2 regions of the Kitasatospora sp. NPDC057198 genome follow, and region 1 is predicted to be linked to the other one. Evidence: riboswitches for the same ligand, from Rfam matches in the RefSeq annotation. Region 1 holds a riboswitch; the other holds the start of a gene.
The links. A riboswitch is a leader RNA that binds a small molecule or an ion and turns the genes downstream of it on or off. The one in region 1 is predicted to bind thiamine pyrophosphate.
Positions count from the first base shown of each region.

Region 2: it holds a riboswitch for thiamine pyrophosphate, as region 1 does, so the genes downstream of both, thiC (phosphomethylpyrimidine synthase ThiC) here and thiO (glycine oxidase ThiO) in region 1, are expected to answer to the same signal.

Region 1 is NZ_JBHUWH010000040.1:2,293-15,153, reverse strand. Features, by position in the region: gene ACFUEL_RS07455 (polyprenyl synthetase family protein) at 1-428, shown strand, start outside; gene ACFUEL_RS07450 (VanZ family protein) at 437-1,105, opposite strand; gene thiE (thiamine phosphate synthase) at 1,261-1,908, opposite strand; gene ACFUEL_RS07440 (Rv2175c family DNA-binding protein) at 1,905-2,270, opposite strand; gene ACFUEL_RS07435 (NAD(P)/FAD-dependent oxidoreductase) at 2,287-3,492, opposite strand; TPP riboswitch at 3,542-3,654, shown strand; gene thiO (glycine oxidase ThiO) at 3,623-4,822, shown strand; gene thiS (sulfur carrier protein ThiS) at 4,819-5,028, shown strand; gene ACFUEL_RS07420 (thiazole synthase) at 5,032-5,823, shown strand; gene pknB (Stk1 family PASTA domain-containing Ser/Thr kinase) at 5,961-7,697, shown strand; gene ACFUEL_RS07410 (sulfite oxidase-like oxidoreductase) at 7,726-8,355, opposite strand; gene bfr (bacterioferritin) at 8,674-9,156, shown strand; gene ACFUEL_RS07400 (bacterioferritin-associated ferredoxin) at 9,239-9,487, opposite strand; gene ACFUEL_RS07395 (class II 3-deoxy-7-phosphoheptulonate synthase) at 9,619-10,950, opposite strand; gene ACFUEL_RS07390 (anthranilate synthase family protein) at 11,254-12,861, shown strand, end outside.
Region 2 is NZ_JBHUWH010000002.1:57,732-62,664, reverse strand. Features, by position in the region: gene ACFUEL_RS00585 (flotillin family protein) at 26-1,528, opposite strand; gene ACFUEL_RS00580 (hypothetical protein) at 1,714-1,914, opposite strand; TPP riboswitch at 2,029-2,160, shown strand; gene thiC (phosphomethylpyrimidine synthase ThiC) at 2,157-3,962, shown strand; gene ACFUEL_RS00570 (hypothetical protein) at 4,099-4,587, shown strand; gene ACFUEL_RS00565 (hypothetical protein) at 4,667-4,807, shown strand.

The sequences.
Region 1 (12,861 bases):
TGGCCGGGGCCTCTCCCGGCCTGGTCGACGCGCTGGGCGGCTTCGGCCTGCCGCTGGGCGAGGCGTTCCAGCTCCGGGACGACCTGCTGGGCGTCTTCGGCGACCCGGCGGTCACCGGCAAGCCGGCCGGCGACGACCTGCGCGAGGGCAAGCGCACCCTGCTGGTCGCGCACGCCATGCGCGGCCTGGGCCCGGCCGACGCCGCCCACCTGGACGCCCGGCTCGGCGCACCCGGCCTGGACGCCGACGGGATCGCCGAACTGCGCGACCTGATCACCCTCAGCGGCGCCCCGGAGCTGGTCGAGGCCCGGATCGACGCACTGCTCGCCGAGGCGCTGGCCGCCCTGGACGCGGCCCCGGTCGCCGACGGCCCGACCCGCGAGGTGCTCCGGGCGCTGGCCGACGCGGCGACGGTCCGCAAGTACTGACAGGGGCCTCAGGCCGCCGGGCGGCGCCACCAGCGGCGCGAGGCCAGGGCCGCGAGGGCCGCCCCGCCCGCGTTCAGCAGCACGTCGTCGACCGAGGAGACCCGGTCCAGCCGCAGCACGTACTGGGCGGCCTCCACCAGCACCGAGCAGGCCGCGCCGAGCGCCAGCATCCGCCACACCGAGGCGAACGCCGCGGAGCGGACCGGAAGCAGGAAGCCCAGCGCCGCGAACACCAGCGTGTTGCCGACGATCTGGGCCGCCGCGGTGGCGGGCGGCCCGGCGCCGACGATCTCGGCGATGTCGTGCAGCGGCACCAGGTTGACCCGGCGGCGCGGGCCGCCCGGGTCGACGCCCGGCAGCAGGATCATCCACACCCAGGGCACCGTCCCGTAGAGCGCGCCGACCTCGGCCAGCGCCGAGCGCCGCGCCCAGCCCGGCTCCACGCCGGCCGCCCGGCGGCGGCGGGCCAGCGCCCACACCGCGAAGGCGGCCACCGGCAGGGCGGCGGCCGCCAGGAAGACGATGCCGTTGACGGTGCCGACCCAGCCGTGCCACCCGGCGTGGTGGCGGCCCAGCGGGCGCTGGGCGAGGAAGGCGACGGCGGCGGCCGCGAGCAGCGCGGGGACGAGCAGCGCGACCCGGCGGGCGCGACGGGCGGGCGTGAGGACGGACTCCATGCCTGCACGGAGTGCGAACGGCACGCGTACGGTTCCGGCCGGGAGGGCGGGGCTCCTCGCCGGCACCGGGGCTCTCCCCGCGACCCTTCCGCCACGGGCGGTTCCCCGCGCCCCTGGTGGGGCGCGGGACGGGCGGGCGCCCCCGGGGCGGGGGCCTAGTGCAGGCGGGCGGCCAGGGCGGCGGCGGCCGCGCCCGGGTCCTCGGCGGCGGTGAGGGCGCGGACCACGACGATCCGGGTGGCGCCCGCGTCGAGGACCTGCTGGAGGTTGTCCTGGTCGATGCCGCCGATGGCGAACCAGGGGCGCTCGGGGCGCCGCGCGGCGGCGTGGCGGACCAGGTCGAGGCCGGGGGCGTGGCGGCCGGGCTTGGTGGGGGTGGGCCAGACCGGGCCGGTGCAGAAGTAGTCGACGCCGGGTTCGGTCATCGCGGTGTCGACCTCGTCCTCGGCGTGGCAGGAGCGGCCGATCAGCACGTCCTCGCCGAGGATGCGCCGGGCGACGGCGACCGGCAGGTCGTCCTGGCCGAGGTGCAGCACGTCGGGGCGGGCGCCGTACGCGACGTCGGCGCGGTCGTTGACGGCGAGCAGCCTGCCGTGGCGGCGGGCCGCGTCGGCGAAGACCTCCAGGTGCTCCAGCTCCTGCTTGGCCTCCAGCGCCTTGTCGCGCAGCTGGACGATGTCGACGCCGCCCGCGAGCACCGCGTCCAGGAACTCGGGCAGGTCGCCCTGGGCGCGGCGGGCGTCGGTGCAGAGGTAGAGCCGGGCGTCGGCCAGGCGCTGCCGGGCGGTGGGGGCGGCCGTCACAGGGCCATGGCCTGGGCGCGGCGCTTGACCTCGGTGCCGCGGTTCTCGCGCAGGGCCTGGATCGGGCTGCCGGGCAGCGAGTCGTCCTCGGTGAACATCCACTCGAGGATCTCCTCGTCGGAGAAGCCGCAGTCGCGCAGCACGGTGAGGGTGCCGACCAGGTGCTTGACCGGGCCGTCGTCCTCGATGAAGTCGGCGGGGACCTGGAGGGAGTTGTTGGGGCCGCGGCGGACGGCCAGCAGGGTGCGGTTCTTCACCATGGCGCGGACCTCGGTGATCACCACGCCCCACCGCTCCGCGATGTCGGGCAGGTACAGCCAGGCGGGGACCAGGGCGTCAATCTTGGGATCAATCTCGCTCACGGCACCAGCCTAGGCGCTACCGGGCGGCGGCCTTCAACTGGACGGCGGGGTCGGCGGCGCGGGCCGGGTCCAGTGCGCCGCCGCGTTCGATCAGGCGGCGGCCCTGGGCGAGGTCGCGCGGCCGGTCGACGGCGAGCAGGGCGACCAGCGCGCCGTCGCGCAGCCACAGCACCGTCCAGTGCGGGTCGGACGGGGAGCCGCGCCACAGCAGGTGGTCGGCCCCGGCGTGCCGTCCGGCGTACTGGACCATGCGGCCGAACTGCTCGGACCAGAAGTACGGGACGGGGTCGTAGGGGGCGTCCAGGGTGCCGAGCAGGGAGGCCGCGGCGGCGGCGCCGGAGTGCAGGGCGTGGTCCCAGTGCTGGACGGCGAGCCGGGTGCCGGAGCGGGCGGAGGGGTAGGAGGCGCAGTCGCCGGCCGCGAGGACGCCGGGCAGGGCGGTGCGCAGCCGGTCGTCGACCGGGAGCGTGCCGTCGGGGTCGGGGGCGAGCGGGCCGCCGAGCAGCCAGTCGGTGGCGGGGCGGGCGCCGACGCCGACCACGACCTCGTCGGCGGGCAGGTGGGTGCCGTCGGCGAGCAGCACCCCGCCGTCGGCGGCGCCGGCCACGGCGGCGCCGCAGCGTAGGTCGACGCCGGCGGCGGCGTACCAGTCGGCCATCAGGGCGCCGAGTTCGGCGGGCAGCGCGCCGGCCAGCGGGGCGGCGGCGGCCTCCACCACGGTGACCTGGCAGCCGAGCTGCCGGGCGACGGTGGCGGTCTCGGCGCCGATCCAGCCCGCGCCGACCAGGACGATCCGGCGGCCGGGGGTGAGCGCGGCGCGCAGCGCGTGGGCGTCGTCGACGGTGCGCAGGGTGCGGGCGCCGGGCAGGCCGGGGAGGGTGCGGGGCGCGGCGCCGGTGGCGATCACCAGGGCGTCGTAGGGCAGTCCGCCGCGGTCGGTGTGCAGCAGGCCGGGTTCCAGGCCGGTGGCGCGGCGGCCGGTGAGCAGGTCGACGCCCAGCTCATGCCAGTCGATCTCGAAGGCGGTGGCGTCGGCCTTGCCGAGCAGCACGTCCTTGGAGAGCGGGGGGCGGTCGTAGGGCAGGTGGAGTTCCTCGCCGACCAGGGCGAGCGGGCCCCGCCAGCCGCCCTGCCGCAGTCCGAGGGCGGCCTGGGCGCCCGCCATGCCCGCGCCGACCACGACGACCCGGTCCGTTGCCTTCAGCTCAGCCACGGCGTCCACCCTACCCAGGTGCCTCCGGGGCCGGACGGGGCAGCGTTAAGGTGGGGGTACTACGTCACACGGGAGCCCGGTGCACCGGGCTGAGAGGCGGGCTGCGGCGGCCCGCGACCGTCCGAACCTGATCCGGGTCATGCCGGCGAAGGGAGATCCAACCGCTGTGGCACATTCCCGTGCGCTGGACGTCCTGGTGGTCGGCGGGGGCATCATCGGGCTCGGTGTCGCCTGGCGCACCGCGCAGCGCGGCCTGTCGGTCGCGGTGGCCGACCCGCACCCGGGCGGCGGCGCGGCGCAGGTCGCCGCGGGCATGCTCGCCCCCGTCACCGAACTGCAGTACGGCGAGGAGCCGTTGCTGCGGCTGGGGATGGCGTCGAACGAGCGCTACGCCGCCTTCGCCGCCGAGCTGACCGAACTGACCGGCCTGGACACCGGCTACCGGGCCACCGGCACGCTGGCCGTCGCGCTGGACTCCGACGACCGCGCCGAGCTGCGCGAACTGCACGCCTTCCACGGCCGGTTGGGGCTGGCCTCGCAGTGGCTGACCGGCCGCGAGTGCCGCCGCCTGGAGCCGATGCTGGCGCCGGGCGTGCGCGGCGGCCTGCACGTCGCCGACGACCACCAGGTGGACGGCCGCCGGCTGGCCGCCGCGCTGGTCGCCGCCTGCGAGCGGGCGGGCGTGGTGTTCCACCGGGCGGAGGCCGCCGAACTGCTGGTCGAGGACGGCCGGGCGGCGGGCGTGCGGCTGTCGAGCGGCGAGCGGGTGGCGGCGGGGCGCACCGTGCTGGCCGCCGGTTCGCGCAGCCACCTGCTGCCGGGCCTGCCGGCGGGGGTGCTGCCGGCCGTCCGCCCGGTCAAGGGCCAGGTGCTGCGGCTGCGGATGCCCACCGGCGCGTACGGGCCGTTCCTGTCCCGGAACGTGCGGGCGGTGGTGCGCGGGCAGCACCTGTACCTGGTGCCGCGGGCCGACGGCGAGCTGGTGATCGGCGCGACCACCGAGGAGTTGGGCCACGACACCACCGTCACCGCCGGCGGCGTCTACGAACTGCTCAGGGACGCCCACGAGTTGGTGCCCGGCATCACCGAACTTCCGCTGGTGGAGACCGGCGCGGGCCTGCGTCCGGGCTCGCCGGACAACGCGCCGCTGCTCGGCCCGACCGCGCTGGACGGCCTGGCCGCCGCGACCGGGCACTACCGCAACGGCGTGCTGCTCACCCCGGTCACCGCCGACCTGCTCGCCGACTACCTGGCCGACGGCGAACTCCCGCCGCTGGCCGCCGACTTCACTCCCGGCCGCTTCACCTCCGACCGCTTCACCCCCAAGGTCCCCGCATGAACACCATCGCCCTGACCGTCAACGGCCGGCCGCGCACCCTGCCCGCCGCCACCACGCTGGACGTGGTGGTGGCCGAGGTGTCGGCCGCCAACACCGGCGTCGCCGCCGCCGTCAACGAGGCCGTGGTGCCCCGCAGTTCGTGGCCCGCCACCGCGCTCGGCGAGGGCGACCGGGTCGAGATCCTCACCGCCGTCCAGGGAGGCTGAACCATGGCTGACGACGCGCTGGTCATCGCCGGCACCACCTTCTCCTCCCGCCTGATCATGGGCACCGGCGGCGCGCCCAGCCTGGAGGTGCTGGAGCAGGCGCTCAGGGTGTCCGGCACCGAGCTGACCACAGTGGCGATGCGCCGGGTCGACACCGCCACCCAGGGCTCGGTCCTGGAGGTGCTGTCCCGCAACGGCATCCGGGTGCTGCCGAACACGGCGGGCTGCTACACCGCGGGCGAGGCGGTGCTGACCGCCCGGCTGGCCCGCGAGGCGCTCGGCACCGACTGGGTGAAGCTGGAGGTGATCGCCGACGAGCGGACCCTGCTGCCCGACCCGATCGAGCTGCTGGACGCCGCCGAGACGCTGGTCGACGACGGCTTCACCGTGCTGCCGTACACCAACGACGACCCGGTGCTGGCCCGCAAGCTGGAGGACGTCGGCTGCGCGGCGATCATGCCGCTGGGTTCGCCGATCGGCTCCGGGCTGGGCATCCGCAACCCGCACAACTTCCAGCTGATCGTGGAGTCGGCGAACGTCCCGGTGGTGCTGGACGCGGGCGCGGGCACCGCCAGCGACGTCGCGCTGGCGATGGAACTGGGCTGCTCCGCCGTCATGCTGGCCTCCGCGGTGACCCGCGCCCAGGAGCCGGTGCTGATGGCGGAGGCGATGCGCCGGGCGGTGGAGGCCGGGCGGCTCGCCCACCGGGCCGGGCGGATCCCGCGCCGCTACTACGCCGAGGCGTCCTCGCCCACCGCCGGCCTGGCCGACACCCGCGAGCGGCCCGCCTTCTGAGCCGGTAGCGGCCGCCACGCCACCGTACGGGAGGCCCCGCCCCCGGGGCGCCCGGCCGCACCGGCCGGGCACCCCGTGGCGTCCGGCCCGCCGACGGGCCCCTCCGGACACCCAACCCCTACACTCCTCGGGTGGACATGACCCTCGACGATCCCCTGCACGGCGTGCTCCTCGACGGCCGGTACCGGGTCGAGCAGCGGATCGCGGTCGGCGGCATGTCGACCGTCTACCGGGGCACCGACACCCGGCTGGACCGGACGGTGGCGCTGAAGGTGATGCACCCCTCGCTGGCGGGGGACGCCGACTTCACGGCCCGCTTCATCCGGGAGGCCAAGGCGGTGGCGCGGCTCGCCCACCCGAACGTGGTGAACGTGCTGGACCAGGGCGCCGACCCGCGGGGCGTGTTCATGGCGATGGAGTACGTCCCCGGCCGCAACCTGCGCGACGTGCTGCGCGACCGCGGCGCGCTGTCGGTGCGGGCCGCGCTGGACGTGCTGGAGCCGGTGCTGGCGGCGCTCGGCGCGGCGCACCGGGCGGGCCTGGTGCACCGGGACGTCAAGCCGGAGAACGTGCTGATCACCGACAACGGCATGGTGAAGGTCGCCGACTTCGGCCTGGTGCGGGTGCTGGCGGGTGCCGACACCGCCGCCACCTCGGCCACCGAGACCGGCCAACTGCTGGGCACCGTCGCCTACCTGGCGCCGGAGCAGATCCGCCAGGAGCCCACCGACCAGCGGGTGGACGTCTACGCGGCGGGCATCCTGCTGTACGAGATGCTGACCGGCGCCCGGCCGCACACCGGGGAGAACGCCGCCCAGGTGATGTACCGGCACCTGCACGAGGACGTCCCGGCGCCGTCCCGCACCGCCCCCGCGGTGGGCCCGGAGCTGGACGCGATAGTGGCGGCCGCGACCGCCCGCGACCCGCAGGCCCGGCCGTGGGACGCGGTGGAGCTGCTGGCCTCGGTGCAGCGGGCCCGCCGTTCGCTGCCCGCCGCGCAGTTGGACGCGGAGCCGCCCGCCTCGACCCGGCCCACCCCGGTGCACAGTCCGGGCGAGGCCACCGCGGTGATCGAGCGGGTTCCGGCGCTGGACCGCACCAGCGTGCTGGAGGTCCCGCCGGAGCTGCTGCCGCCGATGCGCCCGGCGGTCAACGACGACCCGCCGCGCGGCCTGCCGGGCCCCTCCCGCCGTTCGCCGTTCGGCCGCCGCCCGCTGGTCTGGTCGGCAGTGCTGGTGGCGCTGCTGCTGCTGGTGGGCGGCGTGACGTACGCGCTGTCCAACGCGGTGTACGCGACGGTGCCGAGCGTGCTGGGGCAGAGCCGGGAGCAGGCGGCGGCGACGCTGGACAAGGAGGGCCTGCACGGCTCGTACAGCGAGCAGTTCAGCGAGTCGGTGCGGGCGGGACAGGTGATCTCGACCGATCCGGGCGTGGGCAGCAGGGTCCGCAAGAGCGACGCGGTGAAGGTGGTGCTCTCGCGCGGCCCGGAGCGGGTGCCGGTGCCGGACGTGACCGGCCGGCCGGCGGCGGACGCCGCCAAGGCGCTGGGCGAGGCCCGGCTGACGCCGGGGGCGAGCACCGAGGAGTTCAGCGACACCGTGCCGAAGGGCGCGGTGATCTCCACCGCCCCGGCGGCCGGCGGCGAGCTGTCGCCGGGCTCGCCGGTGGCGCTGACCGTCTCCAAAGGCATGCACCCGGTGCCGGACGTGAGGGGGATGAGCAGGGAGGACGCCGAGCAGGCGCTCCGGGACGCCGGGTTCGTGCCGGAGGTCACCGGCCTGATCCCGATCGGCAAGGTGTCCGCGCAGTCCCCCGCGGCGGACACCCCGGCCAAGCGGGGCAGCACCGTGACGGTCACCGTCAGCCTGTTCTGACCCCCGCCGGGCCCGCCGCGCGGCGCACTCAGCGCAGCGGGCCGTCGCCGGGCTGCTCCTGGTAGGAGTAGCGCTGCTCGCGCCACGGGTCAGCGCGGTTGTGGTAGCCGCGCTCCTCCCAGAAGCCGCGCCGGTCGGCCCGCATGTACTCGACGGCGCGCACCCACTTGGGGCCCTTCCAGGCGTACAGGTGGGGCACCACCAGGCGGACCGGGAAGCCGTGTTCGAGGGTGAGCGGGCGGCCGTCGTGGTGGGTGGCGAAGACGGTGGCCGGGTCGGCGAAGTCGGCCAGCCGCAGGTTGGCGCTGTAGCCGTACTCGGCCCAGACCATCACGTGGGTGACGGCGGGGTCGGGCGGGACGAGGTCGAGGACCGTCCGGGCGGCGACGCCGGTCCACGCGTTGCCGAGCATCGAGAACCTGGTGACGCAGTGGAAGTCGCCGCGGACGGTGGTCTTGGGCAGGGCGTGGAAGGCGGTGAAGTCCCAACTGGCCTTCTCCGCGTCGGCGGTGGCCCCGAACACCTGGAAGTCCCAGCTCTGCGGTTTGAACCGGGGCACCGGCCCGTAGTGCAGGACCGGCCAGCCGCGCTGCGGCCGCTGCCCCGGGGGGAGCCTCGGGTCAGTCGGCGGCTGCTGTTCCGGTTCGTGCTGACCCATGTCCCCATGGTGACAGACGGCGGGCGGCGAATCGCGCGCGCCCCTTCGCGCGCCCCCGGCGGAATCCGCCGGGGGCGGTGGCGGAATCCGCCGCGGCGGTGGGGGAAACGCGGGGCGAATCCGCGCGCCCGTTCGGGTGAGATACCCCCGATCGGCCCAATCCGCCCGGCATCGCCGCAGGTCAGCGCGGTGCGGAGCGGGAGGAAATGGCGATCGCGGCGGTGACTGTGAGCGTGAACTTACTGGAAGTGCACCCGTTCAGCTGCCACGATGCGGGGCATCCGGACACCGACCGGAATGCGCACAGGAAGGCAGGCCATGCAGGGCGATCCCGAGGTCATCGAGTTCCTCAACGAGCAGCTGACCGCCGAACTCACCGCCATCAACCAGTACTTCCTGCACGCGAAGATGCAGGAGAACTTCGGCTGGACCAAGCTCGCCAAGTACACCCGGCACGAGTCCTTCGACGAGATGAAGCACGCCGAGATCCTGACCGACCGGATCCTCTTCCTGGACGGGCTGCCGAACTACCAGCGGCTGTTCCACGTCCGGATCGGCCAGACGGTCAAGGAGATGTTCGAGGCCGACCGGCAGGTCGAGGTCGAGGCGATCGACCGGCTGCGGCGCGGGATCGTGGTGATGCGGGCCAAGAACGACATCACCTCGGCGAACATCTTCGAGTCGATCCTGGCGGACGAGGAGCACCACATCGACTACCTGGACACCCAGCTGGAACTGCTGGACAAGCTCGGCGAGGCGCTCTACATCGCGCAGCTGATCGAGCAGCCCGAGAGCAGCTGAGCCGGGCACCGGACCGCCCGGGAGCCGGCTGAGCCGGGGCCGGGCCGGATGCCGGACCGGGTGCCGGGCCGCCCGGGAGCGCTCAGGCCGCCTTCGGGGCGAGTGCGGGAGCGGTGGCCGGGTCGGCCAGGCCGAGCCGTTCGGCCAGCCGGGCGGTCGGGCAGGGGCGGGCGCCGTGCTCGCCGAGCAGCGCCTGGATGCGGCGCACGCAGGACCCGCAGTCGGTGCCGGCCTTGCAGCCCTGGGCTATCTGGCGCGGGGTGCTGGCCCCCTCGTCGATCTTCTGCTTGACCTGGGCCTCGGTGACCGCGTGGCACATGCACACGTACATGTGCGGCCCCTTCCACGATTGGTGCGGTTTACTGAGCCTTACCTTACCTGGTGCTCCGGGTACGAAGAAGGCCCCTCCGCCTCGGATCACCCGAAAACGGAGGGGCCTTCGTCACACCCGGCGCGAGCGCCCTACTGGCCGCGGTACATCTCGGCGACCAGGAACGCCAGGTCGAGCGACTGGCTGCGGTTGAGCCGCGGGTCGCAGGCCGTCTCGTAGCGCTGGTGCAGGTCGTCGACCAGCACCTCGTCGCCGCCGCCGACGCACTCGGTGACGTCGTCGCCGGTCAGCTCCACGTGGATGCCGCCCGGGTGGGTGCCGAGCGCGCGGTGCACCTCGAAGAAGCCCCGGACCTCGTCCAGCACGTCGTCGAACTTGCGGGTCTTGTGGCCGCTGGACGCCTCGAAGGTGTTGCCGTGCATCGGGTCGGTGATCCACACCACCTGGGCGCCGGACGCGGTGACCTTCTCCACCAGGGCGGGCAGGTGGTCGCGGATCTTGCCCGCGCCCATCCGGGTGATGAAGGTGAGCCGGCCGGGCTCGCGCTCCGGGTCGAGCCGGTCGATCAGGGTCAGCGCCTCGTCCACCGTGGTGGTCGGGCCGAGCTTGACGCCGATCGGGTTGCGGATCTTGGACGCGAACTCGATGTGCGCGTGGTCCAGCTGCCTGGTCCGCTCGCCGATCCACACCATGTGGCCGGAGACGTCGTACAGCTCGCCGGTGCGCGAGTCGGTGCGGGTCAGCGCCGTCTCGTAGTCCAGGATCAGCGCCTCGTGCGAGGAGAAGAACTCGACCGTCTTGAACTCCTCCGGGGCCACCCCGCAGGCGTTCATGAAGGCCAGCGCCTGGTCGATCTCCCGGGCCAGCTGCTCGTAGCGCTGCCCTGCCGGGGAGTTGCGCACGAAGTCCTGGTTCCAGGCGTGCACCTGGCGCAGGTCGGCGTAGCCGCCGGTGGTGAAGGCGCGCACCAGGTTGAGCGTCGCCGCGGAGGCGTTGTACATCCGCTTCAGGCGCTCCGGGTCCGGGATCCGGGCCTCGGCGGTGAACTCGAAGCCGTTGACCGAGTCGCCGCGGTAGGTCGGCAGGGTCACGCCGTCGCGGGTCTCGGTGCTCTTCGAGCGGGGCTTGGAGTACTGGCCGGCGATCCGGCCGACCTTGACCACCGGGACGGACGCGGCGTACGTGAGCACGGCGGCCATCTGGAGCAGGGTCTTCAGCTTGTTGCGGATCTGGTCGGCCGACACGGCGTCGAACGCCTCGGCACAGTCGCCGCCCTGGAGCAGGAACGCCTCACCACGCGCGACGGCCGCGAGCCGGGCGCGCAGCTGGTCGCACTCGCCGGCGAAGACGAGGGGCGGATAGGAGGCGAGCTCCGCAAGGGTCTTGCGCAGAGCCTCTTGGTCCGGCCATTCAGGCTGCTGCGCCGCGGGCAGGGACTGCCAGGAGTGGTTAGTCACGGTCACAGGGCAAGGCTACGGGGTGGCACAACCGGATTGGGGGTGCCGCCCGGTGGGTGAGACGGTGAGTGGACATCGCGGCGATCCCTCCCCGCGCCGCCCGCCGGTGGGCTATGGTCTGCTCCGTGACCGCGACGCACACCTTCTCCTGGTGGTGGGCCAGCCCGTTGGGCGGCCCACTGATCGCGCGTCCCTAGCGACGAACGACGGCCGCCCTCCGGGGCGGCCGTCGGCGCGTGTGTGCAGCGTCACGGCCTCCCGGAGGCGGCGGAACCCCCGCAGCAACCTCCCGGAAGGAACACCGCAGCCGTGACCACCACCGCCGCCGACCTGCTCGCCCGGCTCACCGCCCCCGGCGCCCCGGCCTTCGCCCTGCTGCACCGCCGCGCGCCCTACCTCGCCCCGGACACCGTCGAACTGCTGGTCGGCACGGTCTCCGAACACGCGGCGCTGGCCGACCTGCCCGTCCCGGCGGGCGCCCCGGCCGGCGGCCCGCGGCACGACCTGCTGGCCCTCGTCCCGTACGCGCAGCTGCGCGAGCGCGGCTTCGCGGCCCGGCAGGACGGCACCCCGCTGCGGGCGCTGTCCGTCGAGGAGCAGTACGCGCTGCCGCTGGCCGGGGTGCTGGCCGCGCTGCCCGACGCGCCGGTGGAGCTGCGCGGCGGGGAGTTCGACATCGACGACGAGGAGTACGCGGACATCGTCCGCCGGGTGATCGAGGACGAGATCGGGCGCGGCGAGGGCGCCAACTTCGTGATCCGGCGCGACTTCCGGGCCGAACTGGCCGGGTACTCCACCGCCACCGCGCTGACCCTGTTCCGGCGGCTGCTGGAGCACGAGCGCGGCGCGTACTGGACCTTCCTGGTGCACACCGGCGACCGGGTGCTGGTCGGCGCCTCCCCCGAGGTCCACGTCCGGCAGTCCGGCGGCACCGTGGTGATGAACCCGATCTCCGGCACCTACCGCTACCCGGCCGGCGGCCCGACCGCCGAGTCGCTGCTGGAGTTCCTGCGCGACCCCAAGGAGCTGGAGGAGCTCACCATGGTGGTCGACGAGGAGCTGAAGATGATGTGCGCGGTCGGCGACCTCGGCGGCCAGGTGCTCGGCCCGCGCCTGAAGGAGATGTCGCACCTCGCGCACACCGAGTACGAGCTGCGCGGCCGCACCTCGCTGGACGTCCGCGAGGTGCTGCGGGAGACCATGTTCGCCGCCACCGTCACCGGCAGCCCGGTGCAGAACGCCACCCGGGTGATCGACCGGTACGAGCGCGGCGGGCGCGGCTACTACTCCGGCGCGCTCGCCCTGATCGGCCGCACCGCCAGCGGCGGCCAGCAGCTGGACTCGCCGATCTGCATCCGGGCCGCCGACATCGACCCCGCCGACGGCTCGCTGGTCGTCCGGGTCGGCGCCACCCTGGTCCGGCACTCCGACCCGCGCTCCGAGGTCGCCGAGACGCACGCCAAGGCCGCCGGGGTGCTCTCCGCGATCGGCGCCCGCCCGGCCCGCTCCGCCAAGGAGGCCGCCGCCCGGCCCCGGTTCGCCGACGACCACCGGGTGCAGGCCGCCCTCGACTCCCGCCGGGCCGGCCTGGCCCCGTTCTGGCTGCGGATGCAGCAGCCCGCCGCGCCGCTGCCCGGCGCCGACACCCTGGTGGTGGACGGCGAGGACACCTTCACCGCGATGCTCGCCCACCTGCTGCGCTCGCTCGGCCACACCGTCTCCGTCGTCCGCTACGACGCCCCCGGGCTGCGCGAGCGGGCCGCCGCGCACCGCGGCCCGCTGGTGCTCGGCCCCGGCCCCGGCGACCCGGCCGACCCCGCCGACCCGAAGATGGCCCTGCTGCGCCCGGTCGTCGCCGACGCGCTGGCCGCCGCCCGCTCCGGGGCGCGCACCGCGCCGCTGCTCGCGGTCTGCCTC
Region 2 (4,933 bases), on a different contig from region 1:
GCCGTGCAAGGGTGTTGGCGCCGGGTCAGTCGCCGCTGCCGGCCTGGACCGGGATGACCTGGCTGGTCGTGGCCGGGGCCGGTGCGGCGGCCGGTTCGGCCGGGGCCCCGGCGGGGGCGGGGGCGTTCAGCGAGGTGAGCAGCTGGCGGGCCAGGCCGAGGCCGGTGCCGCCCATGGTGAGCGCCTTGGCGAACATCTCGGACATGCCCTCGGCGCCGTTCAGCAGCACCATGTGCTCGACGTTGCCGAAGGCGTCCGCGCCGGCCCGGACGATGGCGGGCCAGTTCTCGGCCAACTGCTGGGCGACGACGGCTTCCTGGTTCTCGGCGAGGGCCGCGGCGCGGGCCTTGATGCCCTCCGCCTCGGCCAGGCCCTGGGCCCGGGTGGCCTCCGCCTCGGCGAGACCCTTGGCGCGGGCCGCCTCGGCCTCGGCGATGCCCTTGGCGGCCTCGGCGGCGGCCTGGGCCTCACCGGTGGCCCGGGTGGCCTCGGCGGCGGCCAGACCGCGGGCCCGGGTGGCCTCGGCCTCGGCGGCCGCGGCGACCTTGACCCGGTTGGCCTCGGCGGCGGTCTTCAGCTCGGTCTCCCGGGACAGCGCCTCGGCGGCGGAGATCCGGGCGTCGCGGTCGGCCTCGGCCTTGGTGCGGGTCTCGTACGCGCGGGCGTCGGCGGGCTTGCGGACGTCGGCCTGGAGCTGCTGCTCCTTGCGGTGCGCCTCCAGTTCGGCGACCTTGGTCTCCTGGACCACGACCTCCTGCCGGGCGGCGGCCTGGGCGAGCGGCCCGGCCTGCATCGCGCGGGCCGCGGCGGTGTCCATCTCGGCCTGGTAACCGGCCTGCTGGATGCCGGAGTTGCGGGTCGCCTCGGCCTTGCGGGCGAACGCCTCCTGCTCGGCCTCGGTGGCCCGGCGGTCGGCCTCGGCGGCCGCGATCCGGGCGTCGCGCTGGACGGCGGCGGCGTGCGGGGCGGCCAGGTTGGTGATGTATCCGGTCGGGTCCAGGATCTCCTGGATCTGCAGCGAGTCGATGATCAGACCGAGCTTCTCCATCTCGATGCCCGAGGCGGAGCGGGTCTCACCGGTGAGCCGCTCGCGGTCGCGGATCATGTCCTCGACGGTCAGCCCGCCGACGATGGAGCGCAGGTGGCCGGCGAACACGTTGTGCACCCGCTGGCCCATCATCTTCTGCTGGTCCAGGAAGCGGCGGGCGGCGTTGGCGATGGACGCCGGGTCGTCGCCGACCTTGAAGATGACCACGCCCTTGACGTGCACCGGAATGCCCTGCGACGTCACGCACTCGACGTCCAGCGCGGCCTCGTTGAGGTCCAGCGACAGCCGCCGGACCACCTGGACGCCGGGCAGCACGAAGGTGCCCCGTCCGGTGACCACGCGGAAGCCGAGGCCCTCGCCGTGCTTGGAACCCGAGATGACCAGTGCCTCGTTCGGCTCGGCGACCCGCCACATGAGCTTGAACAGCACGATCACCAGGACGACGCCCGCGAGGACGCCTCCGACGATGCCGATCAGCATCGCGATCTCCCCCTTCGTGGCACACCGGTCCGTGGCTGCGCAGGTGGTGCAGTTCGTTGGCGCGGAAGCCGGTGGCAGCCGCATTCTCCGCCGGTTTCGGCCGGGGAGGAAGGGGACGGACGAGTGGGAACCCTCACTGGCCGGAAACGGACGCGGCAGGTTTGCGGAACCCTCCTGACGTGCGTTCAGAACGGCTCGACGTACACCGTCCGCGGTGGCTGGTAATCGACCACGACCACCATCGTCCCGGGCTCCAGCGGCTCGCCCGGCACCGCCCGGTAGGCCAGGAACGCCTCGGTGCCCAGCCGCTGCGGGACGTGCACCATCACCTCGCCGACCAGGCCCGCGCCGATCCGCCCCGTCACCCGCCCCACCAGTCCGATCACCCCGGGATTCTCCCCCGCGCGGCGGTGGCCTGAACAGCGCCCGGCACGGGAGGCGCGCTGGACCGGCCGCGCCCGGTGCCCTACGGTGAACGGCGAACGCAGGCGGCGAACGCCCCTGCGCGGAACGGGAGCTCGGAGCACCGGGCTGAGAGGGCGCTGACGGTACGCGGCCCGCGTACCACCGCTGCGTCGACCGCAGGAACCTGACCGGGTAATGCCGGCGTAGGGAGTTGAAGGTCCGCATGACCGCATTCACCGAGCACACCTCTGCCCACGGGCCGTCCGCCCAGGAGCCGTCCGCCACCGGGTACCCGACCCCGGCCTGGCGCAAGGCGTACCGCCAGGGCAGCACCCCCGACCTGCGGGTCCCCTACCGCGAGGTCCACCTCACCGACGGGAGCACCGTCCCGCTGTACGACACCTCCGGGCCGTACACCGACCCGTCCCACACCGCCGACGTCCGGCGCGGACTGCCCGCGCTGCGCGACCCCTGGATCCGGCTGCGCGGGGACGTCGAGGAGTACGAGGGCCGCGAGGCCCGCCCCGAGGACGACGGCATCCGGCACACCGCCCCGCGCGGCGGCGACCTGCGCAACCTGGACGCCGTCTTCCCCGGCCGCCCGCGCCGCCCGCTGCGCGCCCGCGACGGCGTCGCCGTCACCCAACTCGCCTACGCCAAGCGCGGCCTGATCACCCCCGAGATGGAGTTCACGGCCCTGCGGGAGGGCCTGGAACCGGAGTTCGTCCGCGAGCAGGTGGCGCGCGGCCGGGCCGTCATCCCCGTCAACGTGAACCACCCCGAGGTCGAACCCGCCATCATCGGCACCGACTTCCTGGTGAAGATCAACGCCAACATCGGCAACTCCGCCGTCACCTCCTCGATCGAGGAGGAGGTGGAGAAGATGACCTGGGCCACCCGCTGGGGCGCCGACACCGTCATGGACCTCTCCACCGGCCGCAACATCCACACCACCCGCGAGTGGATCCTGCGCAACTCCCCCGTCCCGATCGGCACCGTCCCGCTCTACCAGGCGCTGGAGAAGGTCGACGGCCGCGCCGAGGAACTCAGCTGGGAGGTCTACCGGGACACCGTCGTCGAGCAGTGCGAACAGGGCGTCGACTACATGACCGTGCACGCCGGCGTGCTGCTGCGGTACGTCCCGCTGACCGCCCGCCGCAAGACCGGCATCGTCTCGCGCGGCGGCTCCATCATGGCCGCCTGGTGCCTGGCGCACCACCGGGAGAACTTCCTCTACACGCACTTCGAGGAACTCTGCGACCTGCTGCGCGCCTACGACGTCACCTTCTCGCTCGGCGACGGCCTGCGCCCCGGCTCGATCGCCGACGCCAACGACGAGGCCCAGTTCGCCGAACTCACCACCCTCGGCGAACTCGGCCGGATCGCCCGCGCCAAGGACGTCCAGGTGATGATCGAGGGCCCCGGGCACGTCCCGATGCACAAGATCCGCGAGAACATGGACCTGCAGAAGGAGATCTGCGACGAGGCCCCGTTCTACACCCTCGGCCCGCTGACCACCGACGTCGCGCCCGGCTACGACCACATCACCTCCGGCATCGGCGCCGCGATGATCGCCTGGTGGGGCACCGCGATGCTCTGCTACGTCACCCCCAAGGAACACCTCGGCCTGCCCGACCGCGACGACGTCAAGACCGGCGTCATCACCTACAAGATCGCCGCCCACGCCGCCGACCTCGCCAAGGGCCACCCCGGCGCCCAGGCGTGGGACGACGCCCTCTCCGACGCCCGCTTCGAGTTCCGCTGGGAGGACCAGTTCGACCTGGCCCTCGACCCGGAGACCGCCCGCGCCTTCCACGACCAGACCCTCCCGGCCGAACCCGCCAAGACCGCGCACTTCTGCTCCATGTGCGGGCCCAAGTTCTGCTCCATGAAGATCAGCCGCCAGATCCGCGAGGAGCACGGCGGCGAGGCCGAACAAGCCGAACGGGTCGCGCTCGCCGGCATGGCCGAGAAGTCCGCCGAGTTCGCCGCCCACGGCAACCGGGTCTACCTCCCGCTCGCCGACTGACAACACGGCTCATAGGGCACCGCACCGGGAGGCAGGAGGGGGCTTCCCGGCGCGGTGCTCCGGTTGATGCTGGTGTCGGTTGTGCCTGGTCTACTGTCGGCTGACGAAGGACCGTGTGGGGGAGGAACCCGTGGGCGTGTTGACCGACTACTTTCGCGCAGTCGATGCGGCCTCGGTCGTACGGGTGCTGCAGGGTGCGGACGACCGCCCGCTCGTCGGCGGTGGGAGTCCCCACTTCGACGGGGTCGAGGCCAAGCGCCTGGATCCGGACCTTGTGCTTGGGGAGCTGATCGCCGCCATCCGTCAGGTTCCGTGGGAAGCAGGGCTCGTGGAAGAGAGTCCGGTGTGGCCGACCACCCCGGAGCCTGGACCGGGCGGCCCGCAGGCCGAGGACGACCCCTGGGCCACGGGTCCGTGGGTGGTCGAGCTTGCCGCCTCGGTCCGGGACACGCTGGCAGAGGTGAGCGACGCGGATGTGCCGACGGTCGTCGCCAGGTGGGTGCAGACGGAGGAGCTTCGCCCAGCCAGCGTCGAAGACATGCAGCCGCTGGCCGAAGAGTTGATCCGACTGGCCAGGCGCGCCCGCAGCGCTGGCGAGAAGCTCTATTGCTGGATCTGCCTGTAGGCGCCGGAGAAGCGGGCACTCCTCTCAAGCCCTCCACCCACGAAGCCAATGTGCTGGCTGGGGGCTGAAGTTGTCGTCGATGAAGATCAGCCGCCGGATCCGCGAGGAGCACGGCGGCGAGGCCGAACAGGCCGAACGGGCCGCTCTCGCCGGGATGGCCGAGAAGTCCGCCGAGTTCGCCGCCCGCGGGAACCGGGTCTACCTCCCGCTGGCCGACTGACCCGCGCGGCCGCAGCGCCGCCCGGGAGCTTCCGCTTCCCGGACGGCGGTCCGTCCTTCCGCCCTCCCCGGCATGCAACGCGGCGGCAAGCCCACCGAGAAGGAGGTGGAGCGGGCAGTCACCGCT